Regions from separate parts of the Streptomyces sp. NPDC046925 genome, predicted to be linked through region 4. Evidence: riboswitches for the same ligand, from Rfam matches in the RefSeq annotation. Region 4 holds a riboswitch; each other region holds the start of a gene.

Evidence for each region. Region 4 has a riboswitch for cyclic di-AMP ahead of ABZ906_RS00480 (M23 family metallopeptidase). Riboswitches for the same ligand answer to the same signal wherever they lie in the genome.
Region 1: it holds a riboswitch for cyclic di-AMP, as region 4 does, so the genes downstream of both, ABZ906_RS44990 (transglycosylase family protein) here and ABZ906_RS00480 (M23 family metallopeptidase) in region 4, are expected to answer to the same signal.
Region 2: it holds a riboswitch for cyclic di-AMP, as region 4 does, so the genes downstream of both, ABZ906_RS24340 (M23 family metallopeptidase) here and ABZ906_RS00480 (M23 family metallopeptidase) in region 4, are expected to answer to the same signal.
Region 3: it holds a riboswitch for cyclic di-AMP, as region 4 does, so the genes downstream of both, ABZ906_RS30650 (C40 family peptidase) here and ABZ906_RS00480 (M23 family metallopeptidase) in region 4, are expected to answer to the same signal.

Annotation. Positions count from the first base shown of each region.
Region 1 is NZ_JBEYWZ010000023.1:56,528-63,467, forward strand. Features, by position in the region: gene ABZ906_RS44970 (Ppx/GppA phosphatase family protein) at 1-392, opposite strand, end outside; gene ABZ906_RS44975 (DUF501 domain-containing protein) at 389-925, opposite strand; gene ABZ906_RS44980 (septum formation initiator family protein) at 1,045-1,524, opposite strand; gene eno (phosphopyruvate hydratase) at 1,627-2,907, opposite strand; gene ABZ906_RS44990 (transglycosylase family protein) at 3,201-3,902, opposite strand; cyclic di-AMP (ydaO/yuaA leader) riboswitch at 3,906-4,098, opposite strand; gene ABZ906_RS44995 (transglycosylase family protein) at 4,280-5,287, opposite strand; gene ABZ906_RS45000 (cytochrome P450) at 5,424-6,773, opposite strand; gene ABZ906_RS45005 (nucleoside triphosphate pyrophosphohydrolase) at 6,850-6,940, opposite strand, start outside.
Region 2 is NZ_JBEYWZ010000005.1:612,346-619,285, forward strand. Features, by position in the region: gene ABZ906_RS24325 (alginate lyase family protein) at 1-411, shown strand, start outside; tRNA gene ABZ906_RS24330 (tRNA-Met) at 503-576, shown strand; gene ABZ906_RS24335 (PP2C family protein-serine/threonine phosphatase) at 902-2,077, shown strand; cyclic di-AMP (ydaO/yuaA leader) riboswitch at 2,328-2,474, shown strand; gene ABZ906_RS24340 (M23 family metallopeptidase) at 2,486-3,571, shown strand; gene ABZ906_RS24345 (aldo/keto reductase) at 3,751-4,695, shown strand; gene ABZ906_RS24350 (PrsW family intramembrane metalloprotease) at 4,692-6,071, opposite strand; gene trmB (tRNA (guanosine(46)-N7)-methyltransferase TrmB) at 6,193-6,940, opposite strand, start outside.
Region 3 is NZ_JBEYWZ010000009.1:73,229-80,168, forward strand. Features, by position in the region: gene ABZ906_RS30625 (helix-turn-helix transcriptional regulator) at 1-361, opposite strand, end outside; gene ABZ906_RS30630 (ATP-binding protein) at 630-1,097, shown strand; gene ABZ906_RS30635 (LysR family transcriptional regulator) at 1,086-1,997, opposite strand; gene ABZ906_RS30640 (LysE family translocator) at 2,138-2,830, shown strand; gene ABZ906_RS30645 (DUF6328 family protein) at 2,808-3,377, opposite strand; gene ABZ906_RS30650 (C40 family peptidase) at 3,511-3,984, opposite strand; cyclic di-AMP (ydaO/yuaA leader) riboswitch at 3,988-4,163, opposite strand; partial or broken gene ABZ906_RS30655 (hypothetical protein) at 4,518-4,827, opposite strand; gene ABZ906_RS30660 (ATP-dependent Clp protease proteolytic subunit) at 4,835-5,485, opposite strand; gene ABZ906_RS30665 (amidase) at 5,786-6,940, shown strand, end outside.
Region 4 is NZ_JBEYWZ010000001.1:117,614-124,553, reverse strand. Features, by position in the region: gene ABZ906_RS00495 (GNAT family N-acetyltransferase) at 1-969, opposite strand, end outside; gene ABZ906_RS00490 (HPr family phosphocarrier protein) at 1,179-1,460, shown strand; gene ABZ906_RS00485 (GntR family transcriptional regulator) at 1,619-2,329, opposite strand; gene ABZ906_RS00480 (M23 family metallopeptidase) at 2,552-3,355, opposite strand; cyclic di-AMP (ydaO/yuaA leader) riboswitch at 3,368-3,531, opposite strand; gene ABZ906_RS00475 (pitrilysin family protein) at 3,747-5,132, opposite strand; gene ABZ906_RS00470 (pitrilysin family protein) at 5,129-6,484, opposite strand; gene ABZ906_RS00465 (DNA topoisomerase IV subunit A) at 6,721-6,940, shown strand, end outside.

The DNA.
Region 1 (6,940 bases), on a different contig from region 4:
TGGTCGCTGCCCGTCAGCTCCTTCGTCGCGCCCGTGAAGGAGAACTCGGCCTCCTGGTCGCCGCTGATGACCTCCGGCTCGACGCCGAGGATGTCCAGGACCCCGCGGACGAAGTCGTCGCGGTTCTCCGCGTCGCGGGACGCGGAGGTCGCCACGAAGCGGAGGCGTTCGGCGCCGTGCTCCTTGATGATCCGCGCGTACTCGCGGCAGGCGGCGAAGGTCCGCTCCAGGGCCTCGGGGGCGAGGCGGCCCGTCTTGTCCACCCCCTGTCCCAGGCGGACGACGGTCATCCTGCGGTCCAGGTCGACCAGCTCACCGGTCCGCGGGTCCGCGTCCGCCACCAGGAGGCGGATGGAGTTCGTGCCGCAGTCGATGGCGGCCACGCGGGTCACTTGGCGGGCTCCTCGTCGGCGCACGGCGTGACGCACGGCCCCTTGGCCCACCACTCCGGGAGCATCGCGATCGCCTCGTCGCCCAGGGGGTTCACGCCGGGGCCCGCGGCCAGGGAGTGGCCGACCAGGACGTGCAGGCACTTCACGCGGTCCGGCATGCCGCCCGCGCTGGGGAAGCCCTCCAGGACCTCGATGGCGTCACGGCGCGCGATGTAGTCCTCGTGCGCCTTGCGGTACGCGGCGGCAAGCTCCGGGTCCGTCTTGAGCCGCTCCGACATCTCCTTCATGACGCCGTTGGCCTCGAGCGTGCCGATCGCGGAGGCGGCCCGCGGGCACGTCAGGTAGTACGTCGTCGGGAACGGCGTCCCGTCCGGCAGGCGCGGCGCCGTCTCGACGACGTCCGGCTGCCCGCACGGGCAGCGGTGGGCGATGGCCCGCAGGCCGCGCGGCGGACGGCCGAGCTGCTGCTTGAAGGCCTCGACGTCGGCGTCGGTGGGCTCGGTGCGCGGGGTGGTCGGCGGGGGCGTTTCCATGCCTGTCTTTCGATCGGTTCTCTACGAGAGGTGGGTTCTCTAGGAGAGGTGGGTTCTCTAGGAGAGGTGGGTTCTCTAGGAGAGGTGGGTTCTCTGCGAGAGGTACTGGTGGGAGAAGGTCAGTCCTCGTCCGGGCGGTCCGCCTTGTCGACGCCGTCCCAGACGTTGGAGTACCAGGGCCTGGCGGCCGCCCCCTGGTCGGAGCGCTGTTTGTTCGCCGCCGCGGGATCGATCACCGTATAGCCGGTCTCGCCCGGCATCACGTAGTGCAGGCGGTCCCGGATGCGCTGCTCCGCGTACGCGTCGTCCCGCCAGCGGGCCTTCTCGTCCCGCAGCTTCTCGACGTTCTCGCGGCGCTCGGCCTGCTCCTTGCGCTGCTCGGCGATCTCCTGGCGCTGGGAGACGTACTGCCTTATCGGATAGGCGAGCGCGACGACCAGCGAGCAGAGCACGAGCGCCAGGAGCGCGGCGCGTCCCGTGAGCCGGGAGCGGCGCGCCTGCCGTTTGGTCTGGGAGCGGTAGACACGCTCCGCGGTCTGCTCGCCGAGCAGCCGCAGCCTGGTCGCGGTGGAGAACCGGTCGCGGTCCTTCACGGCCATGTGTGCCGCCTCCCCGATACGTACGAACGTCCCCGCACACGGTACGGGACCGAGTACGGGGACGTACGTAACTACTCAGCGGTGCCGGAGCCCAGTAACAGCTCAGCCCTTGAAGCGGGGGAACGCCGAACGACCGGCGTAGACCGCGGCGTCGTCGAGGATCTCCTCGATGCGCAGGAGCTGGTTGTACTTGGCGACGCGCTCGGAGCGGGCCGGGGCGCCGGTCTTGATCTGGCCGCAGTTGGTGGCGACGGCGAGGTCGGCGATGGTGACGTCCTCGGTCTCGCCGGAGCGGTGCGACATCATGCACTTGAAGCCGCTGCGCTGGGCCATCTCGACGGCGTCGAGGGTCTCGGTCAGCGAGCCGATCTGGTTGACCTTCACCAGGAGGGCGTTCGCGGACTTCTCCTCGATGCCGCGGGCCAGGCGCTCGGGATTGGTGACGAACAGGTCGTCGCCCACGAGCTGGACCTTGTCGCCGAGCTTCTCGGTGATGACGTTCCAGCCGGCCCAGTCGTCCTCGAACAGCGGGTCCTCGATGGAGACGAGCGGGTACGAGGAGACGAGCTCCTCGTAGTACTCGGTCATCTCGGCGGCCGAGCGGTCCTTGCCCTCGAAGGAGTACGTGCCGTCCTTGTAGAACTCGGACGCGGCGACGTCGAGCGCGAGCGCGATCTGCTCGCCGGGGACGTAACCGGCCTGCTTGATGGCCTCGAGGATGAGGTCGAGCGCGGCGCGGTTGGAGTCGAGGTTCGGCGCGAAGCCGCCCTCGTCGCCCAGACCGGTGGACAGGCCCTTGTCCTTCAGGACCTTCTTCAGCGTGTGGTAGACCTCGGTGCCCCAGCGCAGGGCCTCGGAGAACGACTCGGCGCCGATCGGCGCGATCATGAACTCCTGGATGTCGACGTTCGAGTCGGCGTGCGACCCGCCGTTCAGGATGTTCATCATCGGAACGGGCAGCAGGTGCGCGTTCGGGCCGCCGAGGTAGCGGAAGAGCGGCAGGTCGGAGGCCTCAGACGCGGCGTGCGCGACGGCGAGCGAGACGCCGAGGATGGCGTTGGCGCCGAGCGAGCCCTTGTTGTCGGTGGCGTCGAGGTCGAACATCGCCTGGTCGATCAGGCGCTGCTCGGTGGCGTCGTACCCGACGAGCTCCGGGCCGATCTGCTCGATGACGGCGAGGACGGCCTTCTCGACGCCCTTGCCCTGGTAACGGTTGGGGTCACCGTCACGGAGTTCGATGGCCTCGAAAGCACCGGTGGACGCACCGGACGGAACGGCGGCACGACCCGTGCTGCCGTCGTCGAGGCCGACCTCGACCTCGACCGTGGGGTTGCCTCGGGAGTCCAGGATTTCCCGGGCTACGACGACGTCGATGGACGGCACGAGCATCTCCTTCTGGGATGTGACGCGAGTACGCGGGGCATCGGCCCCGCGGACACGAGCCTAACCGGCTCCCGGACAACAGCCAGCCGACCGCCCGTCCTGTGGACAAACCGAGAGCGAATTGTTTACGAACGGAACAAACATACCCCGCCCCCGGTGCGTACGGGGGATACGCGCACCGGGGGCGGGGAGTCTGCGGGGACGGGGGTGGCGCCCGTAGGGGCGCGGGGAACTGCGCGGCCAGCCACGGGACACCCGCAGACGATCAAGGTCCGCGAGGCGCCCCGCCAGAATCAGCTCAGGTGGAGCTGCTGGCCGGGGTAGATCATGTCGGCGTTGTCGATGATGTCGCCGTTGAGCTTGTACACCTTGTGCCAGCCGCCCTTGACCTTCTCGGCCTCGGCGATCTTGGAGAGGGTGTCACCCTTCTCGACCTTGTACTCGCCGTCACCCTTCTTGACCTTCTTGCCGGTCGGGGTCTCGACGGTCTTCTTGGACTCGGTCTTCGGGGCGGCCTTCGGAGCGGCCTGCTGCGGCTGCTCGGTCTGCGGGGTGGGCTGGCTCTTGGGCTGCTCCTGGGTCTGCTGCGGGGCGCTCTCCTGCGCACCGCCACCCTCGTTGGAGGCGCCCGAGAGGCCGACGCCGCAGCTCGGCCAGGCACCCTTGCCCTGACCCGCGAGAACCTTCTCGCCGATCTCTATCTGCTGGGCCTTGGAGGCCTTGTCGGCGCTGGGCGCGTACTTCGTGCCGCCGTACGCCGCCCAGGTGGACGACGAGAACTGCAGACCGCCGGTGTAGCCGTTACCGGTGTTGATCGACCAGTTGCCGCCGGACTCGCACTGGGCGACGGCGTCCCACTCGGAGTTCGTCGCGGCGGAGGCCTGGCCGGCCGCCATCAGCGGGGCTGCGACCGCGACACCGGTGACGCCGGCGAGCGTGGCGACACGGGTGGCCTTGGACGGGCGGCGGTGCTTGCCCTTGCTGGAAAACAGCATGAGTGATCCCCTCACCGACGCCTGCGAGGTGAGCTGTCGGGTTCGGGCCGATGAAGTTGCCCGGCCGCGCTTCCTTGAGCGCGACTTAACCCCTAGCCGTTCCTGACCGTCCCTCCGCATCGCTCTCGCGATGCCGAACGGCCGGGCCCGGCGGAAACCTTGGGTCCCCCGCTCCTGCCTACGGCGCTTACGCGACGACTGTTCCCGAACGGCCGTTGGCAGGACTCGGCGTACCGACCGGCGGGGCCCGCTGTGGCGAGCGGTCACGACCGTAGGCATGCCCCCGGCCGAATTCCAAAGACGATCAGGGCCTTTGAGACCCATGTCTCACTTGCGCCAATCTGGACATCAGACGCAAAGCGACTCGCCAACTACCCCTACTTTTCGCCCAAATCGAGGCTCTGACCGGGAAGGATGAGGTCGGGGTCGGAGCCGACCGACTGCTCGTTCTCGGCGTACAGCTCGGTCCACCCGCCCTTCACGTCGAGGTCGTCGGCGATGGTCCAGAGGTTGTCTCCGGAGCGGACCGTGTACGTCCCGTCGGAGCCGTCCTGCCGGCGCTCGTCGCCACGGGAGGCATGCCGGCCCGAACCTTCGCGGGAGGAGTCCTCCGCCGCCTCGTCGTCCGCGCTGCCGCCGCGGTGGCGGCCCTCGCCGTCACCGGCCGAGGGGGTGGGGTCGGACGAAGTGGCATCGTCACGGCCGGACTTGGCCGAGTCATCCGACTTGTCCGACTCGTCGTGATTCTTGTCTCGCGACTCGTCGTCGGCGCCGGACTCGCCCGACTCGCCCGACTCGCCGGAAGCCTTGTCCGACGACTTCTTCGAGGACTCGTCCGAAGGCTCGGCGCTGTCCGAGGGGTCGGCCGACTCGCTCGGCGACGCGCTCGGTTCGTCCGACCCCTTCGACCCGCCGGGCTTGGTCGACTCCGACGAATCCGAGGACTCCGTCGACTCGTCGGAAGGCACCGTCGTGATCGGCGCGCCCGGGTCGACCTCGGCGGCGGCGCCGCCCTGCGTGAGACCGGCGACCGGGGCGCAGCTCGGCCAGGCCTTGGGGCCCTGGTCGTCAAGAACCGCCTCGGCGACGGATATCTGCTGCGAGCGGCTGGCCTGATCGGCGCTCGGGGCGAAGTCGAGGCCGCCGTAGTTCTCCCAGACCTCCTGCGAGAGCTGGAGCCCGCCGTAGTACCCGTTGCCCGCGTCCGCGCTCCAGGATCCGCCGCTCTCGCACTCCGCGAGCTTGTCCCACGTGGCGGTGTCCGCCGCGCTCGCGCTGGTGGCGCCGAGCAGCGGGATGGCGATCGCCGATCCTGCGACTCCTGCCGCGACGATCAGGGCCGGGGCCTGGCGGGGGCGTCGGTGACGACCATTGCCGGAGAGCATGCGGTTGCCTTTCGCGTGACTGGAGCGACGACTGCGGCACGGGAGGCCGAGTCGTCGGTGAACGTAGCGGCAGTCGAACGCTTGTCACAAGTCGATGCAGCGGAGATCACGTGAAAGTCACAGTCTTGACGGCATGTCAGCTGGACGGTGTCCCGGGCGTCTGATATTTGCTCCGCTGTGCGGGTGCGAACTCCACGGGCAGGGTGCGGAGTCCACGCATGATGAGCCCGCCACGCCACCTCAAATCACCAGGTTCCGCCGCTAGTCGCAGGTCAGGAAGGCGCCGCAGCAGGGTCGCGAGGGCGGTCTGCCCTTCGAGCCTGGCGAGCGGAGCACCGAGACAGTAATGAATGCCATGGCCGTAGCCGAGGTGCTGGTTGTCGCGGCGGGAGAGGTCGAGCGTGTCCGGATACCGGAATCGTTCCGGGTCGCGATCGGCGGCGGCAAGGACGACGAGGACGGGGTCTCCGGTGGCGATCTCCTCCCCGCCGACGGTCAGCGGCTCGGTGGCGTACCGCCAGGTGGCCAGTTCGACGGGCCCGTCGAAACGGAGGAGTTCCTCAAGGCCTGTCTCCAGGAGGCCGGTGTCCCCGTCCCCGAGGGAGGCCTGGAGCCGCTCGCGCTGCTCGGGGTGGGTGAGGAGGGCGAAGGTGCCGTTGCCGATGAGATTGACGGTGGTCTCGAAGCCGGCGAAAAGCAGGATGAAGGCCATCGCGGCGGCCTCGTTCTCCGTGAGGTGCTCGCCGTGGTCGGAGGCGCGGATGAGCCCGGAGATGAGGTCGTCGCCGGGTTCGAGGCGCTTGCGGTGGATCAGCTCGGCGAGGTAGCCGCGCATCTTCTTCACGGACCGGGCGACCCCGCCCCTCGGCCCTCCGCCGTGACGGATCATCATCCCCGCCCAGTCGCGGAAGTCGTCCTGGTCCTCGCGGGGCACCCCGAGCAGGTCGCAGATGGCGTAGATGGGGAGCGGGAAGGCGAAGTCGTGGATGAGGTCGGCCTCCCCCTTCTCCGCGAACCGGTCGATGAGGTCGTCGGTCAGCTCCTGCACGCGGGGCGCGAACTCGGCGACGCGGCGGGGAGTGAAGGCCTTGGAGACGAGGCGTCGCAGCCGGGTGTGGTCCGGCGGGTCGATGTTGAGCAGGTGCGTCATGAGGTTCGCACTGCGCTCGCCGGGGATGCCGGTCTTGCTCTTCCCATGCGAGGGCTCGCCGTGATGCGCCGGGTTCTTGCTCAGCCGCGGGTCGGCAAGCGCCTGCTTGGCATCGCCGTACCGGGTGACCAGCCAGGCCTCCACACCGCTGGGCAGCCGGGTCTTGCGCACGGGGGCGTGCTCGCGGAGCCAGGCGTAGGCGGGGTAGGGGTCGGTGGCGAACTCCCACGAGAAGAGTTCGGGTACTGGCCCCTCGGCCTCGGGCGTGAGGTGGTGCGCCCCTGCGGGGCAGGCTGCGGGGGTGTCCCCGGCGGGGGCGGGGGGCTGGTCTGGCATGGTGACGACGTTATCCGGCTTTCTACTGGCCCCTGGGCCCTGGTTGCCGTCATCACCGGCTTCGCCGAGTTCGTCCTCAAACGCCGGACGGGCTGGAACCCCCCTCGGCCGCCAGCACCGCGTCCCGGTAAGCCCGCGCCGCCGCCCGCAGTGCTGCCTCCGGGTCC
Region 2 (6,940 bases), on a different contig from region 4:
GACAAACTCCGGAAGTACTGGTTCGGGCAGAAGACATTCGCCGACGGCCTCTCCCAGGAGACCTGCCGGAACTTCAAGCACGCCAGCTACTCCCTGGCGGCCACCGCGCACATCGCGGAGACGGCCTGGCATCAGGGCGTGGACCTGTACGGCGAGGTCAAGGAGCGGCTGCTCGCCGCGCTCGAGTTCCACTCCAAGTACCAGCTTGGAGCCAAGGCGCCGGACTGGCTGTGCGGCGGCAAGGTGCAGCGGGACATGGGGCCCGACACCGAGGTGGGCCTCAACCACCTGCGGGAACGGCTGAAGCTCGACCTGCCGGAGACGGAGAAGCTCACGCGCGAGCAGCGCCCCGAGGGAACGGACGGCCTGTTCGTCGCCTGGGAGACGCTGACGCATGCCGAGAACGTGTGAGGGCTCAGGAGGGCCCATGAGGGTCCAGGAGGGCTCATTCTCAACCGGTTCGCTTTCACTCCCCCTGATGGCGTAGAGTTGCATTCAACGGCGCGGGGTGGAGCAGCTCGGTAGCTCGCTGGGCTCATAACCCAGAGGTCGCAGGTTCAAATCCTGTCCCCGCTACTAAAGTCCGGAGGCCCGGATCCAGAAATGGATCCGGGCCTTCGGCATTTCCGCGTGCGTGCGCGACAAGCTGTGCGTGTGCGATGGCTGTGCGTGCGTGCGCGACGGCTGTGCGTGCGTGCGCGACAGCCACCCGGTCGGCCCACACCGGTCGCCCCGCGCCGCCGCTCCGGGAACCCTGGATGAACGTGGTCATGGATCTGGTCCTGGCCGCGGAATTCGGCGGGAGAGACCGGTGGGGCAGCGAGGAGGCAGCGGTGGCGGGGGCGGCGCGGGCAGGCCCGTGCGCCGGTCCGTGCGCCGAGATCCGGGCAAGGGGCGACCCATGCCGGGCTCCGGCACGGCACCGCCGCGTGCGGGATCCGGCACGGCACCCCGCGCGGGCTCCGGCACGGGCCCCGTCGTCAGGCACGAGCGGGCGTTCGTACGGGCCCTTCCGCTGCTGCTCATCGTCGTCGGGGTCGTCTACGACGTCTCGACCCCGGCCGCGTTCACCGCGGCGCCCCTCTTCACGGCCGCCCCGCTGATCGCCGCCCCCTTCTACTCGCTGCTCGGCACCGTCCTCGCCGGCCTCGGCTCCTGCGCCACCGTCCTCGTCCTGCACTTCAGGACGAGCAGCACCACCGACGTGGAAGCCGTCACCGAAGTGCTCACGGTCTTCACCGTGGCCGTCCTCGCCGTCCTGATCAACCGCGTCGTGAGCCGCAGCGACGAACAACTCGCCTCCGCCCGCTCCATCGCCGAGGCCGCCCAGCGCGCCGTACTGCCGCAGCCGGACCCCCGGATCGGCGGGCTCGACGTCGCCGCGCGGTACGAGGCCGCGGAGGCGGACGCGTTCATCGGGGGTGATCTGTACGCGGTGCAGGACACCTCGCACGGCGTACGCGTCATCGTGGGCGACGTACGGGGGAAGGGCATGGGCGCGGTGGCGGCCGTCGCCGTGGTCATCGGGGCGTTCCGGGAGGCCGCCGAGCAGGAGTCCACGCTGGAGGCGGTTGCGCAGCGCCTGGAGCGGGCGCTGGCGCGTGAGGGCACGCGACGCGACGGGCTCGACGACTTCGAGGGGTTCACCACCGCCATCCTCGCGGAGATCCCGCACGGCGGTGGTCCCGTACGGCTCATCAACCGCGGGCATCCGGGGCCGCTCCTCCTGCACGGCGACGGGCGGCTGTGCGTCCTTTCCGCGACCGAGCCCGCGCTGCCGCTGGGGATGGGTGAACTGGGGGCCTGGCCGGACCGCGCGGACGAGTCGGAGTTCCCGCCGGGGGCGATGCTGCTGCTCTACACCGACGGGCTCTCCGAGGCGCGTGACCGGCGGGGCGTGTTCTACGACCCGGCCGCGCGGCTCGCCGGCCGCATCTTCCCCGGCCCCGACGGACCGGACGCGCTCCTGTCCACGCTCACCGAGGAAGTGCGGCGGCACACCGGCGGCGGGACGACCGACGACATGGCGCTGCTCGCGGTGCGGCGGCCTTCGGCGCCGGTGGCCGACGCCGGATGACGTAGATCGATGTCACGGGCCGTGACTGAAGGACCTCACTCCGCATAACAACTGACGCACTGTCAAGGAAGTGTGAAGCTGCGGTGTGTGAAGAAGTGACGACAACTCGCCCCGTTCCGAACCCTCGTGTCCCGTTAAGTACAGGCCAATGCCGTTAACGATCAGCCGGAACGGCTTGGAATACGGCCCTGCTGTCTATTAACGTTCGATAACGCAGCGCGGTCGTCCCAGCCGTCACTCGAGGCGGCTCCGCGCGCACGCGCCTAATCCCGAAAGGGAGCCGGGGAACCATCAATTGGGGTGAATCGGGCATCTGTGCATCCGTGCCAGGTGTTCGTAGGAGACCTTCCTGCTCCGAACCCGTCAGCTAACCCGGTAGGCGAGAAGGAAGGAAAGGAGTGCGCCCCCGTGGCGTCCAACCGCCCTGCCCCCCAAGGCGCGTACGTACCGAATGACGACGATTTCGGTGGGTATGACGAAAATTCCTGGGAGGAATGGAACCCCACCGAGGAGTCCATCCGTCCCGTCCGCGGCAGGCACCGCGTGCACAAGCGGGGCGGTGGCGGACTCGCCCGCAGCTCCACGGTTCTCGGCGTGGGCGTCATCGCCGCAGTCGGCGCGGGCGGCATAGCCACCGCGCAGGGCGGCAAGCCCCCGGTCTCCATCGAGATGCCGGACATGTCGGCGGTCACGGACTCGCTGCCGGAGGCCAAGTCGCTTCCCGGCGTGGGCTCTTTGATATCCGGCGACTCCTCCGACTCCGCCGCCGCGGACAACGGTGTCACCGTCGCCGCCGCGCCCCTGAGCTCCGCAGGACTCAGCAGCGCCGATGCCGAACAGGGCACGACGGACGCGGGTGAGGCACTGCGGGCCCGCATCATGGAGCAGGCGGAGAACCAGCAGGACCAGGCGGACGACGCGGTCCAGAAGGCGGCCGAAGAAGCCGCCGTGAAGCAGGCCGCCGAACAGGCCGCCGCCAAGCAGTCCGCGGCCGAGAAGAAGATCGCCGCCGAGAAGGCCGCCGCGAAGAAGAAGGCCGAGGCGGAGGCCAAGAAGAAGGCCGAGGCCGAGCGCCTGGCCAAGCTCGCGAAGAGCTACACCCTCCCCGTCGCCTCGTACACGCTCACCGGCACCTTCGGTCAGCCCGGCTCCATGTGGTCCTCCGGCTACCACACCGGCCTGGACTTCGCGGCTCCCACGGGCACGCCCATCAAGGCCATCCACTCCGGCACCATCAAGGAGGCCGGCTGGGCGGGGGCGTACGGCTACCGCACGATCCTCGAACTCGACGACGGTACCGAACTCTGGTTCTGCCACCAGTCCTCGATGAGCGTCAGCGCCGGCCAGAAGGTCACCACCGGCGAGACCATCGGCCGCGTCGGCGCGACCGGCAATGTCACCGGCGCCCACCTCCACCTGGAGGTCCACCCGGGCGGCGACTCCACCGGGGTCGACCCGGCGGCGTGGCTGCGCGGCAAGGGCCAGTCGCTCTGATCCAGCAGGTCTGAAGCAGCCGGCACGTAACCCCAGAACCCCGGCGGTCCTGGCGACAACCCCCCGACGCCAGGGCTGCCGGTCAGGTGTGCCCGCCATCCGGTTCGGCATGCCCGCCATCCGAGTGCCGCGGCACGGTGTTGCGGAATGCTGTGATCCGTATGGGCGTTGAGTCCCGTATGACTTCTCTCCGCAAGCTTGGCTCGTCCGATCTCGACGTCTTCCCGCTCGCTCTCGGCGGCAATGTCTTCGGCTGGACGGCCGACGAGGCGCAGTCCTTCTCGGTGCTCGACGCCTACACCGCAGCCGGCGGCAACTTCATCGACACCGCCGACGTGTACTCGGCCTGGGTGGACGGCAACAAGGGCGGCGAGTCCGAGACCGTCATCGGCAACTGGTTCGCCTCGCGCGGCAACCGCTCCGACGTCGTGCTCGCCACCAAGGTCGGCGCCCACCCCGAGTACAAGGGCCTGTCCGCGAACACCATCAAGGCCGGTGCCGAGGAGTCGCTGCGCCGACTGCGCACCGACTACATCGACCTGTACTACACGCACTACGACGACCCGACCGTCCCCGTCGAGGAGATCATCGGCGCGCTCGACGACCTGGTGACGTCCGGCAAGGTGCGCGCCATCGCCGCGTCGAACGTGACCCCCGAGCGCCTCCAGGAGTTCCTCGACTTCTCCGACCGCGAGGGCCTCGCGCGCTATGCGGCGCTCCAGCCGCACTACAACCTCGTCTCGCGCGACACGTACGAGGGTTCGCTCCAGGACGTCGCGTCGCGCTCGGGCCTGGCGGCCGTCCCGTACTACGCGCTCGCCGCCGGCTTCCTGACCGGCAAGTACCGCCCGGGCACGCAGGTCGACAGCGCGCGGGCCGCGGGCGCGGGCAAGCACCTGGAGACCGAGCGCGGCCGGAAGGTGCTCGCCGCGCTCGACGAGGTGGCCGAGGCCCGCGGCGCCGAGATCGCGACGGTGGCCCTGGCGTGGCTCGCGGCGCAGCCGACGGTCGCGGCGCCGATCGCGTCGGCCCGTACGGTCGAGCAGCTGCCCGCGCTGCTCGCGGTGGGGGACCTCGAACTGACGCAGGCCGAGGTCACGACACTCACCGAGGCCTCCGCCTAGCCGCGGTAGGGGTTGTACGCGGGGTAGGGCATCGCGGGCTGGGCGTACGGATATCCGTACGGGGGTTGCTGCTGGTGCTGCTGCTGCGGATAGGGCTGCTGGTATCCGTACGACGGCTGCGGATACCCGTAGGGCTGCTGGTACCCGTACGGAGGCGGCATCGGTACGAGCACCGGTGCCGTCACGCGTGCCGCGTAGGCCAGGGCGGGCCGTGCCGCGTCGCGGCGCTCCCACAGCGCGTTCAGCAACTCCCGCTCCCGTACGACGAAGTCGGCGCCCGCCTTGCCGCGGCGCCCGCGGTGGCGCAGGAGCGCGAGAGACGTCGCGTACGTCTCGTACTGCGCGACCGTGCGCGCCGCCGCCTTGCCCTGGGTGTACGAGGCGTAGTCGCGGGCCAGGGTCCGGGCGCGCATCGTGCCGAGGGCGTACGGCTCGGGGGCGGTGAGCCAGCCCGCGAGTACGTACGCGGGCAGTTCGGCCCGCACGATGCGCAGGCCGCGCTGCCTGATCCAGATCACCAGCCAGGTGAGCAGGCCGAACGAGGGCAGCATGAAGGCCGCGTACACGGCGAAGAAGCCGTAGTCCCCGAAGCTCGCCGAGCCGTTCCACAGGGCGTGCAGGCCCATCGCCAGGAGGAGGCCGCCGAGCGGGAGCAGGACGCGGCGCCAGTTCTGCCGGTCGGCGCTGAGGGCGGCGATGCCGAAGCCGATGCCGGTGAGCACGGTGAAGAGCGGGTGCGCGAACGGCGACATCACGACGCGTACGAAGAAGGTCGCCGCCGTCACGGAGGCGAGTCCCGTGCCGCCGTTGAGCTGGTCGGTGCCGAAGGCGCTGCCCAGATAGAGGATGTTCTCGGTGAACGCGAAGCCGGTGGCGGTCACCCCGGCGATCACCACGCCGTCGACGATGCCGGTGAACTCGCGTCTGCGGAAGAGGAAGACGAGCAGTACGGCCGCCGCCTTCGCGCTCTCCTCGACGATCGGCGCTATGACCGTGGCGCCGAGGGTGTCGGCGCTGGTGGGGTCGGCGGTAGCCGTGGCTATCCAGCGGGTCGCGAAGCTGTTCGCGACGATCGCTATCAGGGCCGCCGCGCAGGCTCCCCAGGCGAAGGCGAAGAGCAGGTTCCGCCAGGGGCCCGGCTGGACCCGTTGCAGCCAGCGGAAGGCGGCCACCAGGAGCGGCACCGGCAGCGTCGCGAGGCCGAGCCCGACCAGGAAGCCTTCGGTGCCGGTCTGCTCCCGGACCAGGGCCAGGATCACCAGGCCGGACAGGGCGAGCAGCGTGACCAGGGCGGCCGCGCGTATCGCCCGCCGCTGCCACCAGCGCGCGTGCCGCAGCCCGGCGGGCCCGTCGGGGGGCATCCCGTCGGGGGGCATCGGGGGCGGGTAAGCAGAACGGGTGGCCACGCGTTGACCCTAACGAGGGACGGGGGTGGGCCGCGACGGTGTCTCAGGCCCCGTGGCCTGTATCTCAGTCCGCTTGGCCGGTGGCCGGGTGCTACTGGTCGTCTGCCCGGCGGAACAGCAGGTCGTTGACCACGTGTCCCTTGTCCAGGCCCTGGCCCTCGAACCGGGTGAGGGGGCGGAAGGAGGGGCGGGGCGCGTACCCGCCGTCGGCCTGTGTGTTCTCGAAGGCGGGGTGCGCGGTGAGCACCTCCAGCATCTGCTCGGCGTACGACTCCCAGTCGGTCGCGCAGTGCAGCAGGGCGCCGGGCTTGAGGCGGGGCGCGACGAGGTCGAGGAACTCGGGCTGGATGATGCGGCGCTTGTGGTGGCGGGCCTTGGGCCAGGGGTCGGGGAAGTAGACGCGGAGGCCGTCTAGGGAGGCGGGCGCGAGCATTTCGCGGAGCAGGATGACGGCGTCGCCGTTCGCGACGCGGATGTTGTCGAGGCCGTTCCGCTCGGCGAGGCCGAGGAGGTTTCCCTGGCCGGGAGTGTGTACGTCCACGGCGAGGATGCCGGTGTCCGGGTCGTCGGCGGCCATCTGCGCGGTGGCTTCGCCCATGCCGAAGCCGATCTCCAGTACGACGGGGCGTTCGCCGTGCTCCGTGCGGAACATCTCGGGGAGGTCGAGTACGCGCTTGCCGTCGATGTCCAGGCCCCACTTGGGCCACAGGCGCTGGAGCGCGTCCGCTTGGCTCGTGGTGACGCGGCTCCTGCGGGGCTGGAAGCTGCGGATCCGCCGCTCGAAGTGCGATCCGGCCGGGTCGGGGGAGGGCCCGTCGGGGAAACGGGGCTCGGCCTTC
Region 3 (6,940 bases), on a different contig from region 4:
CGCTGGTCTCCAGCGTGCGGACCTGGCGGGCCTGCGACTCCAGGCTGATGAAGTCGCGGTAGGCGGGCGGCAGCAGGTCACGGTAGGCATGCCACCAGTGGCCGCGCCCGCCGTCCTCCTCCGAGCCCGCCAACGCGACCAGCAACTGGCGCAGATGGGGGTCTTTCGCCTCGTACGCCTCAAGCAGCAGGCGTACGTCGGCGGCCTTGGCCCCGCTACGCCCCGTCTCGATCCGGCTGACCTTCGACTGATGCCAGCCGACCCGATCGGCCGCCTGGCCACTGGTGAGCCCGGCCTTCGTGCGCAGCTCGCGCAGCTCGGCACCGAGTTTCCGGCGGCGCACCGCGGGACCGTAGCGCATGTCCTTCTCCTTCCCGGCGGAGGCGCTTGTCCGGCCTCCGACGGCCTCTCACCGGCGACAGTAGAGGAAGCGACGGCCCCACGCCCAAATACGGTCTTCCGTAGCAGAGTTCACCGCTTCGAGCGACAGATATATGCACATCTTGATGGATGACCACCTGTGAGGGGCCCGGGAGTGGCAGGCTGGCGCAAAGCACCATTCCGGGACTGTTCTCGTGCCTTCCGCTACGAGTCGGAGCCGAGCCCCGGTGGGAAAGGGACACGTCGCCATGGCAGACCTTCAGGAAGCATCCGTCACCCTGCCGAGCGATCCTGCCTCGGTCTCCGCGGCCCGGAAGTACGTCTCGAACGTCCTCGCGGAGTGGGGCCTGCCGGACGACACGGAAGTGGCCGACACGATCCGGCTCATCGTCTCCGAACTCGCCACGAACGCCGTCCAGCACACCCGCGGCCAGTCGCCCACCTTCACCGTGGACGTCGAACTCGACCGGGAGGAGCAGCTGCGCATCGGCGTCACCGACAGCCATCCCCGCTACCCCAAGCGCCTGCCCGCGGCCGTCCAGCAGGACAACGGCCGCGGCCTGGTGATCATCCGCTGGCTCACCATGGAGTGCGGCGGCCGTCTGTCGGTCACTCCCACCCCCGAGGGCGGCAAGACCGTCTGGATCGCGCTGCCCTGGACCGCGCCGGTCCGCGGCGAAGCGGCGGCCCCCTCGGGCTGGCGCTCACCCCGCTGAGCGCCCGAAGGCTCCCCTCAGCAGCGCCCGGAAGGTGTCCGCCGCGGGATGCGGCTCATCGGTGCGGTGGACGACCGAGATCGTACGGCGCAGGTTCCCCGGCTCGAGGGACCGCACCCCCACCGGCGTCACCGCCGTCCGCGCCACCATCTCCGGCACGACGGCGATGCCGAGCCCGGAACTGACAAGGGCGCACACCAGCGCGTAGTTCGGGGTCTCCACCAGGACCGAGGGCGTCGCCCCGGCCCGGACGAGGGAGGACTCCACGCCCTGCCGGGGCGGATGCGCGGGCGCCATGCTGATCAGCGGGTGACCGGCCAGCTCGCCCAGGGGCAGCCGGGAGGAGGCGCTCGCCAGCGCGTGGCCGGGCGCGGTCACCAGGACGAGCTCCTCGACCAGTACCGGCTCCGCGGTCACGGACGCGGGCAGCGGCACCGGGTCCATCGGTTCGTACGTGTGCGTGAGCGCCAGATCGACCTCGCCCGCCGCCACGGCCGCGACACCGAGCGGCGGTTCATAGCCCCGCACCGTCAGGTCGATGTCCGGGTGGGCGCGGCGGAACGCGGTCAGCGCGGGCGGCACCAGATGGATGCCGGCGCTGGTGAAGGTGCCCACGCTCAGCCTGCCGCCGGACAGGCCCGCAAGCCGGGCCAGTTCGTGCCGGGCCTGCTCCATCTCGGCGAGGACCCGGCGCGCCCGGGCGAGCAGCAGTTCGCCCGCGCCGGTCAGCCGTGCCCCGCGGTGATGCCGGACCAGGAGCGGGGTGCCCGCCTCGCGTTCGAGCTTGGCCAGCTGCTGGGAGAGGGCGGGCACGGTGTAGCCGAGGCGCTCGGCGGCGCGGGTGATCGACCCGGCCTCGGAGACCGCCACCAGTGCGGCGAGCCGCGTCGGGTCGTACATGGGCTCTCCCGGTGCAGGAGCCGGCGGGCGGTGGTGCCGTGTGGCGCTGTCCGCCGGCGTGGGGCTAAACGCCTGCTTAAGGCAGACCCCAGGATATTGCACATACCTGCTGAAGGCAGAAGAACGGCAGGCTGGGTGGCATGGACGCTCAACTGGTCGCTTTCACCGGAGTCGCCGCGGGCATGGTCGCCATGCCGGGCGCCGACTTCGCCGTCGTGGTGCGCAACGCGCTGGCTTCCCGCCGTGCCGGGGTCGCCTGCGCGGTCGGTGTCGCGGGCGGGCTCGTGGTGCACACGGCCCTCGCGGTGGCGGGGGTCGCGGCGGTCCTGGCGGCGGTTCCCACGCTCTTCCGGGCGCTGCAGGTGGCGGGCGGGGGCTATCTGCTCTACCTCGGCTACCGGGCGCTGCGGTCGGCGGCGCGGCCGCTCCGGGACTTCGGCGCGAACGCCGGGGAGGGCCGCGGGGACGGGGACGGCCGTGGCGGGGGCGGCCATGGCGAGGGTGACGGGGGCCGTGAGGAGCGGCCGGCGGTCGGGGGCAGCCTGCGTCAGGGCTTCCTGACCAACGCCCTCAACCCGAAGGCGCCCGTCACCTTCCTCAGCGTGCTGCCCCAGTTCGTGCCCGCGGGCACGTCCGCGATGCCCAGGACACTGCTGCTCGCGTCCGTCATCGTGGCCCTGGCCCTGGTGTGGTTCCCGACCGTCGCGCTCCTGGTCGACCGGCTCGGGCACCGGCTGCGCCGGCCGCGGGCGGTTCGCGCGATCGAGGGCGGCACGGGCGGCGCGCTCAGCGTCCTCGGCCTGGTGCTCCTCACCGAGGCTCTGCTCGCCTGACGTCGTCGGGCGCGTCCGACTCCTTGTCCCTGTCCGCCGCGCGGCGCACGAGGAGGGGGAGCAGGCCCCACAGGCCCGAGCACACCACGAGCGTGCCCGCGCTCGCGATGATGCCGCCGGTTCTGCCGACCGCCACGTCGACGACCAGGAGCACCGCACCGGCGATCGCGAACACCAGGACCACCAGGCCGAGGCCGGCGAGGCGGGACGACACCCGTACGATCCGCGGCTTGGCCTGCCGCCCGAACAGCGACCTGTGCACGGCGGCCGGCGCGGTGAACAGCGCCGCGGCGAGGACGGCCAGGAGGAGCGTGCTGACGTACGTGGCGCGCTGCATCGTGTCGAGCGACGGGAAGCGCTCGGTGAAGGCGAGCGTCAACAGGAACGCGAAGAGGATCTGCACGCCGGCCTGCGTCACGCGCAGTTCCTGGAGGATCTCCGAGAAGTTGCGGTCGGCCCGCTCGAAGCGCGTTTCGTTGCGCGGCTGCTTGTCCCGGTCGTCGCGCGGTGGCTCGTCCCGGGCGGTGGAGCTGTTGTTTCCGGCCATGGCGCACGAGTATCCGCGTCGACGCTCTCCACGCCTGGCGGGCGCGCCGGTCAGGGGGCTCGCGGGGGCCGGTCGGGCGGTGGCGGGGAAGCCGCCGCCACCGCCCGACGGGCAGACGATCAGTGCCGGGTGATCAGCGCACCCTGCCGTACCAGACGCTCTTCGTCCAGATCTTCTCGAGCCGCACCACGGTGTTCGACTTCGGGGCGTGCCAGATCCGGCCCTTACCGGCGTAGATGCCGACGTGGTAGACGTTCCGGCCGGAGTGGAAGAAGACCAGGTCGCCGCGGACGCGCTTGGACGCGGAGATGTGACGGGTCTTGTTGTACTGCTGTGCGGCCGTACGCGGCAGCTTCTTGCCCGCGCGCTTGAACGAGTAGAGGGTCAGGCCCGAGCAGTCGAACCGGGACGGCCCCGTCGCTCCGTAGCGGTACGGGGAGCCCTTCTTCGAGGCAGCGATCTTGAGCGCTTTGGTCGCGTGCGTCGCGGCCTCTGCTTCCGGCGTGAGTCCCGGCGCCGCGAGCGTGCCGCCTACGACGGCGAGCGTGAGGGCGGATACCGAACCGGCCCTGGTGAGCAGCGACGGAACATGATTCAGCGCGGTCATGCGCAACCCTTCGTCAGCCGCCTGTGAAGGATGACCTGTCGGATTCGGGCTGGCGAAGTTGCCCGGCCGCGGTGTGCGGCTTCACCCCAAGGGTCGGCGTCCGGACCTTCCGGACCGACGACCCGTCTTGCTTGGGTCCTCCACTCCTGCCGATGCACCGATGTCGACCGGTCATCCGGGCGGCGGCAGGACTCGGCGTCCGCCCGGACCGCCCCGCCGCTGTGGCGGGGGCTTGTCGTCGGAAGGGATCTTGACCCGTCAAGTGGTCGAATTCCGAGCCGAAACGGCGTTTTGTGAACATCCTCACGACTGAACCGTTCGGGTGGACAGGGTGGGATTCGGAATCGGCCCGAGGGGTCCGACGATCGTTCGACCAGCACCGGAACGAAGAATTCCGGCCCACGCGTACGCATCTGACGCAACCGAAGGCGGCCCGAAAGACGACAATTGTCTACGCCGAACGAGGTAGCCCGTTTGGTTCGTTTGGAAGTGGGCCCGGACGGTGCGGACTTCAGGGGCGGGGTGACGGAGGCTCAGGGCACCTGCGGAGGCGGCACGGTGACCCGTCCGGCCCGCCGCTCTCCGTCGAGGACACGCAGCGCTCTGGCCAGCGTCGGTGCGTGCACGGCACTTTCGCCCCCGCTGGTGCATGAGCGTCAGGGCGTCCCGCAGGGCCGTCGCGCTGCCGACCAGGGCCTGGGCGGCGCGCAATCCGCCGTAGGTGTCCGTGGCGCGTGCGGGGTTGATCCGGCCCACCAGGTCGACCACTTCGAGATACCGGTCGATCAACTCGCCCTCGGCGCGAGTGAGTGCGGGCAATGGAGGGAGTTCGGGCGGCAGCACCGGCGGGTCACCTCGCGTCCGGGGTGTCGAGATTCGCGGTGTCGAGGGATGACTTGCGGCTCGCGATGATCCGGTCCACCAGGCCGTACTCGACCGCCTCGGGGGCGCTGAGGATCTTGTCGCGCTCGATGTCGGCGGCGATGCGCTGCGGGCTTTGGCCCGTGTGCCGGACGAGCAGCGCCTCCAACTGGCTGCGGGTACGCAGGAGTTCGTCTGCCTGGATCGCCAAGTCGCTCGTCTGGCCGTGGATCGGCTCGGCGATCGAGGGCTGATGGATCAGCACCCGGGCGCCGGGCAGCGCGAACCGCTTGCCGGGGGTGCCCGCGGCCAGCAGGACGGCGGCCGCCGACGCGGCCTGGCCCAGGCAGGTCGTCTCCACGTCACAGCTGACGAACTGGATCGTGTCGTAGATCGCCGTCATGGCGCTGAACGAGCCGCCGGGGGAGTTGATGTAGAGCGCGATGTCGCGGTCGGGCGCCAGATATTCGAGGTGCATGAACTGCGCCATCACGTCGTTGGCCGAGGTGTCGTCGATCGGTGTGCCGAGAAAGACGATGCGCTCCTCCAGGAGCTTCGAGTAGGGGTCGAGGGTCCGCTGCCCCGTACTGGTGCGTTCGGTGAACTCGGGCAGGACATAGCGGTTGAACGGTCGGTTCATGGCACGTCTCTCCTCTGCCGGGGGTTGGCTGCTCCCCAAGGCTTCTGTAAAAAATGTACAGGACGTACGTAACGTCGTGGGGAGGAGCATGTTCCGGTGATCCCGCCGGAGTCAACAGACGTGCCGTGTTTCAGCCGCCCGCTGAAAGCCGGGGCGACGGTGCGCGGGGCCGGATGACGGGTGCGGCGGCATGGGCATACTCCGGCTCGTCGCGCACCCGGCGGCCGGTCGTCAGTCGTCGGCCGCCGGTCGCCCGCTGCCGGTCGTCCGCCGTCAGTCGCCCCGAGCCGAAAGCGCCGTATGAACCCGGAAGTCCACCAAGCCCCCGACGCCCGCCGGACCGCCGACGCCGGTGGCGGTCTGGTTCACCTCACCGCCCGTGAACTCGCCGCGGCGATCCGGGCCCGCGAACTCTCCGCGCGTGAAGTCGTCCAGGCGCACCTGGACCGGATCGAGCAGGTCAACGGCGCCGTGAACGCCGTGGTGACCCTCACGGCCGAGCGCGCGCTCGACGAGGCGCGCGCCGCCGACGAGCGAACGGTGCGCGGCGCACCGCTCGGTCCGCTGCACGGCCTGCCCGTCGCCCATAAGGACACGCACGACACCCGCGGCATCCGCACCACCTACGGGACCCCGCTCCTGGCCGACAACGTTCCGGACCGCGACGAGCTCATCGTCGAGCGGATCCGCGGCGCCGGCGCGATCACCATCGGCAAGACCAACGTGCCCGAGTTCGCGGCCGGTTCGCACACCGTCAACCCGGTCTTCGGCGCCACCCGCAACCCCTACGACCTCACGCGGTCGGCGGGCGGCAGCAGCGGGGGAGCGGCGGCCGCGCTCGCATGCGGCATGCATCCCCTGGCGGACGGCAGCGACATGGGCGGTTCGCTGCGCAACCCCGCCTCGTTCTGCAACGTGGTGGGGCTGCGCCCCTCGCCGGGCCGGGTGCCGACCTGGCCGGACGCCACCCCGTGGTCGACGATGGCCGTGCAGGGGCCGATGGCGCGAAACGTCGCCGACGCGGCCCTGCTGCTCTCCGTCGTCGCCGGTCCCGACCCGCGTTCGCCGATCTCCCTGGAGACGCCGGGGAGTGCGTTCGCCGGGTCGCTGGAACGCGATCTGACGGGACTGCGGATCGCCTGGTCGCCGGACCTGGGAGGAGCGGTGCCGGTCGACCGCGAGGTCACCGATGTGCTCGCGCCCGCGGTCACGGCCTTCGCCGGTCTCGGGTGCACGGTCGAGGAGGCGTGCCCGGATCTCTCCGGCGCCGACGAGGTGTTCCGGACCTTCCGTGCCTGGCAGTTCCATCTGGCGCTCGGTGCGCTCACGCGGACAGCGGCCGACCGGATCAAACCCAGCCTGGTGCGGAACGTACAACAGGGGCGCGCACTCACCGGCATCGACCTGGAGCGCGCCACCGTGCTGCACGGCCAGCTGTTCCACCGGGTGCGGGAG
Region 4 (6,940 bases):
CTCGCGCTGCCGCTCACGCCCTTCGGGACCGCTCTCCGCGTATCCGGCGGAGATCACGACGAGCCCGGGCACGCCGCGCTCACCGCACTCGGCGACGGCCTGCGGCACCCGCTCGGCGGGCACGGTGACGACGGCGAGATCGACGGGCGCGTCGATGTCCCGCACGGAGCGGTACGCGGGCACCCCGTCGATCTCACCGCCCCCGGCGCCTTCGTCGAACGCGCTGTTCACCGCGTACAGGCTCCCCGTGAAGCCCGCCCCGCGCAGATTGCGCAGGACGCTGCGGCCCACGCCGCCCGGCGTGCGTCCGACGCCGATCACGGCGACCGACCCCGGGGTGAGCAGCCGCTGGACCGACCGCGCCTCGGCGCGCTGCTCCCTGGCGCGCTGCACGGCGAGCGAGCGGTCGGTCGGCTCCAGATCGAATTCGAGCCGTACGACGCCGTCCTCGAAGCTGCGTTTCTGCTGGTAGCCCGCGTCCGTGAACACCTTGATCATCTTGGTGTTGGCGGGCAGCACCTCGGCGGCGAAGCGCCGGATGCCGCGCTCCCTGGCGACGGCCGCGATGTGTTCGAGGAGGGTGGAGGCGACGCCGCGGCCCTGATGGGCGTCCTGCACCAGGAAGGCGACCTCGGCCTCGTCGGCGGGCGCGCTCGCGGACATGCCGCGGGAGTCGATGCGGTCGAAGCGCACGGTCGCGATGAACTCGCCGCCCACGGTGGCCGCGAGACCCACCCGGTCCACTTGGTCGTGATGGGTGAACCGGTGGACGTCCTTGGCGGACAGGCGGGGGTAGGGCGCGAAGAAGCGGTAGTACTTCGACTCGTCCGAGACCTGCTCGTAGAAGCTGACGAGGCGGTCCGCGTCCTCGGCTGTGATCGGCCTGATCCGCGCGGTGCCTCCGTCACGCAGGACGACATCGGCTTCCCAGTGGGAGGGATATGCCTGCCGGTCCGACGGGGTCGTCATGGGGCCAGGGTACGGGTCGCGGGTGCGCGGCGGCCGGGGCAGGCTAGGAGTCGTCGAAGGGCGGGACGCGGGCCCGTGGCACGAGGACGTACGGTCGACGGGGCAGGACCACCGGTCGATGCCGTACGGACCAGCGGCCGGCGGAGCACGCGCAACGGCATGAGACACTGGTCTAGACAACTGTGAGACATCCGGAAGGGCAGCAACACATGGCTGAGCGCCGCGTCAACGTCGGCTGGGCCGAGGGCCTTCACGCCCGACCCGCCTCCATCTTCGTCCGCGCGGCCACCGCCGCCGGCGTCCCCGTGACGATCGCCAAGGCTGACGGCAACCCCGTGAACGCCGCCTCCATGCTCGCCGTGCTCGGCCTGGGCGCGCAGGGCGGCGAGGAGATCGTGCTCGCCTCCGACGCCGAGGGTGCGGACGCCGCTCTCGACCGTCTGGCGAAGCTGGTCGCCGACGGCCTCGAGGAGCTTCCCGAGACCGTCTAGCAAAGACCGGTACTCGTACGGCGAAGGGCCTGCCCGAATTCGGGGCGGGCCCTTCGCCGTTTCCGCGCACCCCATCGAATACCGAGGGCTTTTACCGAATTCGGGCAGCAGAAATAACGCCCCCGCCGAATAGCACTTCTTTGTATACGGCGCCTCTGTTAATGCCGGAGGCCCACCGTGTTTACGGCATGTTGCGAATCCCTCACACGATCACGGCCCACGGTCCGGTGACCTTGCGGAACCGGAGAAAAGCGCGGCCTGTGCGCGGCCGTCGACCGTTCCGCGTGGGCCGCGGCGAGCGACCTGGCCCGTTCCGCGTCCCCGCGGGCGACCGCGTCGACGATCGCGGCGTGCTCCGCCCAGGACTCCGCGGGAGCGGCCGGGCCCTCGACGACGTACATCCAGGCGATCTTGTGGCGGAGCTGGGTGAGCAGCGCCGTGAGGCCGGGGCTGCCGGACGACTGGGCGAGCGTCTCGTGGAACCAGCCGCTCAGCGAGCGCAGATCCTCGCTCTGGCCGCGCCGGGAACGCTCCTGGCCGAGCCTGACGAGGCCGCGCAGGACCTTCAGGTGCGCCTCCGTGCGGCGCTGTGCGGCGCGGGCGGCGCCGAGCGGCTCCAGGAGCACGCGCATCTCCAGGAGGTCGGCGGCCTCCTGCTCGGTGGGCTCGGCGACGCAGGCGCCCGCGTGCCGGCGCGTGACGACGAAGCCCTCGGCCTCCAGGGTGCGCAGGGCCTCGCGCACGGGGACGCGGGAGACTCCGTAGCGGCGCGCGAGCAGTTCCTCGGTGAGCCGGCCGCCCCGTTCGTAGACACCGGAGACGATGTCGTCCCGGATGGCCGTGCACACCGAGTGCGCGGGAATGCGCATGAGCTGACCTCCGCCTTAATCCCCGCGAAACGCGGTCGACCGACGCTTTTTCAGTGACTCTATTGCAGAGCGGCTGCATTTCCGACGGCTGGCCAGAATCCATGGATACTTTTGGCCAAAGGTGATGCGTGACCAAAGGCGGCGGGGAACGGCGAAAGCCCCGGCTCGCGATGAGCCGGGGCTTTCGGTGAATCAGGTGCGCGTCGCGCGAACCGCCGTGGGTCAGACGTTGACGCCGTGCGAGCGGAGGTACGAGACCGGGTCGATGTCCGTGCCGTAGTCCTCGCCGGTGCGGGCCTCGAAGTGCAGGTGCGGGCCGCTGGAGTTGCCGGTGGAGCCCGAGAGGCCTATCTGCTGGCCCGGCGTGACCGCCTGGCCGACGGTGACACCGAGGGACGACATGTGGCCGTACTGGGTGTACGTGCCGTCGTTCATCTTGATGACCACGTTGTTGCCGTAGGCGCCGCCCCAGCCGGCCTCGACGACGGTGCCGGAGCCGACCGCGTGGACCGAGGTACCGGACGCGGCGTGGAAGTCGACGCCGGTGTGGCTGCCGGAGGACCACATGGCGCCGCCGGTCTGGTAGCCCGTGGAGACGTACGAGCCGGAGATCGGGGAGACGTAGGTGTTCAGGCGCTTGCGCTCGGCCTCGCGGGCGGCGCGCTCCTTGGCCTCGCGCTCCTTCTTGGCCTTGGCCTTCGCCTCGGCCTCGGCCTTGCGCTTGGCCTCCTCGGCCTTCTTCTTGGCGGCCTCTTCGGCCTTCTTGGCGGCCGCGGCGGCGTCGGCGGCCTCCTGCTGCGCGGTGGCCTGCGCGTCGATGCTCGCGGCGAGCGAGTCGCCGACGGAGACAGCCTGGGTGAGGCCGGTGTGCTCGAGAGCCACCGCGTCGTCGGCGGCGAGCGCCGGAGCGGCCAGGCCTCCGATGACACCGGTGGTGGTCAGTGCGGCGACGCCCGCCACATTCGCGGTCGTGCGCGTGAGGCGGCTCGGGCGACGGTGCTTCCCGGTGGCACGGGTGAACGCCATGAAGCGGCTGGTCCTTTCCTTCCCTCTCGCCTACCGGGTTAGCTGACGGGTTCGGAGCAGGAAGGTCTCCTACGAGTCCCTCGCCTCACGGCAAGGTTCCCGATTCACCCCAAGGGGACATGTGGGTCCCCGGCTCCCCTGGCTCGCGCCGTACGGGGACTCGGCGATGACTGTCCGGTGCCGCGGGTGCGGCGTACTGCATGACGAACAGCCGGACCAGACGCTAAGCGTGGCGTCTTTCAAACGACAAACGGATCAGAGCTTTTGTAGCGCACGCCACAGGGCAGACACGTAACCTCCATACCAATTCGGACAAATGAGGACCCCGGTGGCCAATTCCAGCCACCGGGGTCCCGATATGTCCTGACTGTCACTCAGGCTGTCACCGTGCTCAGCCGGTGACGACACTCACTTCGCCGATGCCGAGCGCCCTGACGGGCTCCTCGATCTGCGAGGCGTCACCGACGAGCACCGTCACGAGCCGGTCCACGGGGAAGGCGCTCACCACGGCGGCGGTGGCCTCCACGGTGCCGGTCGCGGCCAACTGGCGGTACAGCTGCGCCTGGAAGTCGTCGGGCAGGTGCTGCTCGACCTGGTCGGCGAGGGTGGCCGCCACGGAGGCCGCCATCTCGTACTTGAGCGGGGCCACGCCCACCAGGTTCTGCACGGCGACGTCACGCTCGGCGTCCGTGAGGCCCTCGGCGGCGAGGGTGCGCAGGACCTTCCACAGGTCGTCGAGCGCCGGTCCCGTGGACTCGGTGTCCACGGAGCCGCTGATGGCCAGCATCGCTGCGCCCGTGCCGTCCGGAGCCGAACGCAGGACCTGGGCGAACGACCGTACGCCGTAGGTGTATCCCTTCTCCTCGCGCAGGACGCGGTCCAGGCGCGAGGTGAGGGTGCCGCCGAGGCAGTACGTGCCGAGCACCTGGGCGGGCCAGACGCGGTCGTGCCTGTCCGGTCCCACGCGTCCGATGAGCAGCTGCGTCTGGACGGCGCCGGGGCGGTCGACGATCACGACACGCCCGGTGTCGTCGGCGGTCACCGGCGGCACCGGACGCGGCTGCGCCGTGCCGCCGGTCCAGGAGCCGATGGTGTCGGCGAGGACGGCGTCCAGGTCGGTGCCGGTGAGGTCGCCCACGACGACGGCGGTCGCCGTGGCGGGCCGCACGTGCTTCTCGTAGAAGGCGCGCACCGCGGCCGAGTCGATGGCCGTGACCGTCTCCTCGGTGCCCTGGCGGGGCCGCGACATGCGCGACGTGGCCGGGAACAGCTGCCGGGAGAGCTCCTTGGCGGCGCGGCGCGCCGGGTTGGCGGCCTCGTGCGGGATCTCGTCCAGGCGGTTGCGTACGAGGCGTTCGATCTCGCTGTCCGCGAAGGCGGGGGCGCGCAGGGCGTCGGAGAGCAGGCCGAGCGCCTTCGGGAGGCGGGAGACCGGGACCTCCAGGGAGACCCGGACGCCGGGGTGGTCGGCGTGCGCGTCCATGGTGGCGCCGCAGCGGTCGAGTTCGGCGGCGAAGTCCTCGGCGGAGTGCTTGTCGGTGCCTTCGTTGAAGGCCCTCGCCATGATCGTGGCGACGCCGTCGAGGCCCGCGGGCTCGGCTTCGAGCGGCGCCTCCAGGTGGATCTCCACGGCGACGACCTGCTGGCCGGGGCGGTGGCAGCGCAGCACGGTGAGGCCGTTGTCCAGGGTGGCGCGCTCGGGCGCGGGGAAGGCCCACGGCCTGGCGGCGCCCGCCTGGGGCTGCGGGTGGAACTGCATCGTCGCGGCCTCGGTCACTTCGCCGCCTCCTCGTCGTCCTCGTCGGTGGCTTCGGGGCCCGCTGTGCCCTCTACGGGCTCGTACACGAGCACCGCCCGGTTGTCGGGGCGCAGGCGGGCGGCGGCGGCCTCACGGACCTCTTCCGCCGTGACGTCGAGGACGCGCTCGACGGCGGTCAGGGCGAGCTGCGGGTCGCCGAACAGGACGGCGTACCGGCACAGTTCGTCCGCGCGGCCCGCGACCGTGCCCAGACGGTCCAGCCACTCGCGCTCCAGCTGTGCCTGGGCGCGCTCCATCTCCTCGGCGGTGGGGCCCTCTTCCGCGAAGCGGGCGAGCTCCTCGTCGACGGCGGCCTCGATGACGGGCACCTCGACGTCGCCGGACGTCTTCACGTCGAGCCAGCCGAGCGAGGGCGCGCCGGCGAGCCGAAGCAGGCCGAAACCGGCCGCCACCGCGGTGCGGTCGCGGCGCACGAGGCGGTTGTAGAGCCGCGAGGACTCGCCGCTGCCGAGGACCGTGAGCGCCAGGTCGGCCGCGTCGCACGCGCGCGTGCCGTCCTCCGGGAGGCGGTAGGCGGCCATCAGGGCGCGGGCCGGGACCTCCTCCTCGACGACCTCGCGCAGCTCCTTGCCGATGATGTCGGGCAGCGAGCCGTCGCGCGGCGGCTGCTTGCCGTCGTGCGAGGGGATGGACCCGAAGTACCGCTCGACCCAGGCGAGGGTCTGCTCCGGGTCGATGTCGCCGACGACCGAGAGGACGGCGTTGTTGGGCGCGTAGTACGTACGGAAGAAGTTCCGCGCGTCCTCCAGCGTCGCCGCGTCCAGGTCGGCCATGGAGCCGATCGGGGTGTGGTGGTAGGGGTGGCCCTCGGGGTACGAGAGGGCGGTCAGCTTTTCGAACGCCGTGCCGTAGGGAACGTTGTCGTAGCGCTGGCGGCGCTCGTTCTTGACGACGTCGCGCTGGTTCTCCATGGATTCGTCGTCGAGCGCGGAGAGCAGCGAGCCCATCCGGTCGGCTTCGAGCCACAGGGCCAGCTCCAGCTGGTGTGTGGGCATCGTCTCGAAATAGTTGGTGCGTTCGAAGCTCGTGGTCCCGTTGAGCGAACCGCCCGCGCCCTGTACCAGCTCGAAGTGGCCGTTGCCCTGGACCTGCTTCGACCCCTGGAACATGAGGTGCTCGAAGAGGTGCGCGAGGCCCGTACGGCCCTTGACCTCGTGGCGCGAACCGACGTCGTACCAGAGGCAGACCGCGGCGACCGGGGTCAGGTGGTCCTCGGAAAGCACCACGCGCAGGCCGTTGGCCAGCCGGTGCTCGGTCGCTGTCAGGCCGCCGGAGCCGGCCTCGGCTGTGGCCGTGTGACCCATGGGCATGTACGTCCCTTCGATCGCTAAAAGCTGGAATTTCTGCCAGTCCTGACACTGTATGCAAGCGCGCTGACTACCGGCGAAGTTCCCGCTCCGCCCTTGGCGTACTCGTGCCCGAAGTCCGGGTCGTGTTCGGCGTTGTCAGTGGGACAGTCCACAATGGTCGGCGTCAGATCCCGTTGATGGTCGGCGTCAGGTCTTGCTGATGCCCTGGCAGACACCGTGAAGGAGCCGCAGCCGCGATGGCCCGCCGCAGCACGAAGACCCCGCCGCCCGACGAGTCGTTCGAGGAGAAGATCCTCGACATCGACGTCGTCGACGAGATGCAGGGCTCCTTCCTCGAGTACGCGTATTCGGTCATCTACTCGCGCGCCCTGCCGGACGCCCGCGACGGCATGAAGCCGGTGCACCGCCGCATCGTGTACCAGATGAACGAAATGGGCCTGCGCCCCGACCGCGGCT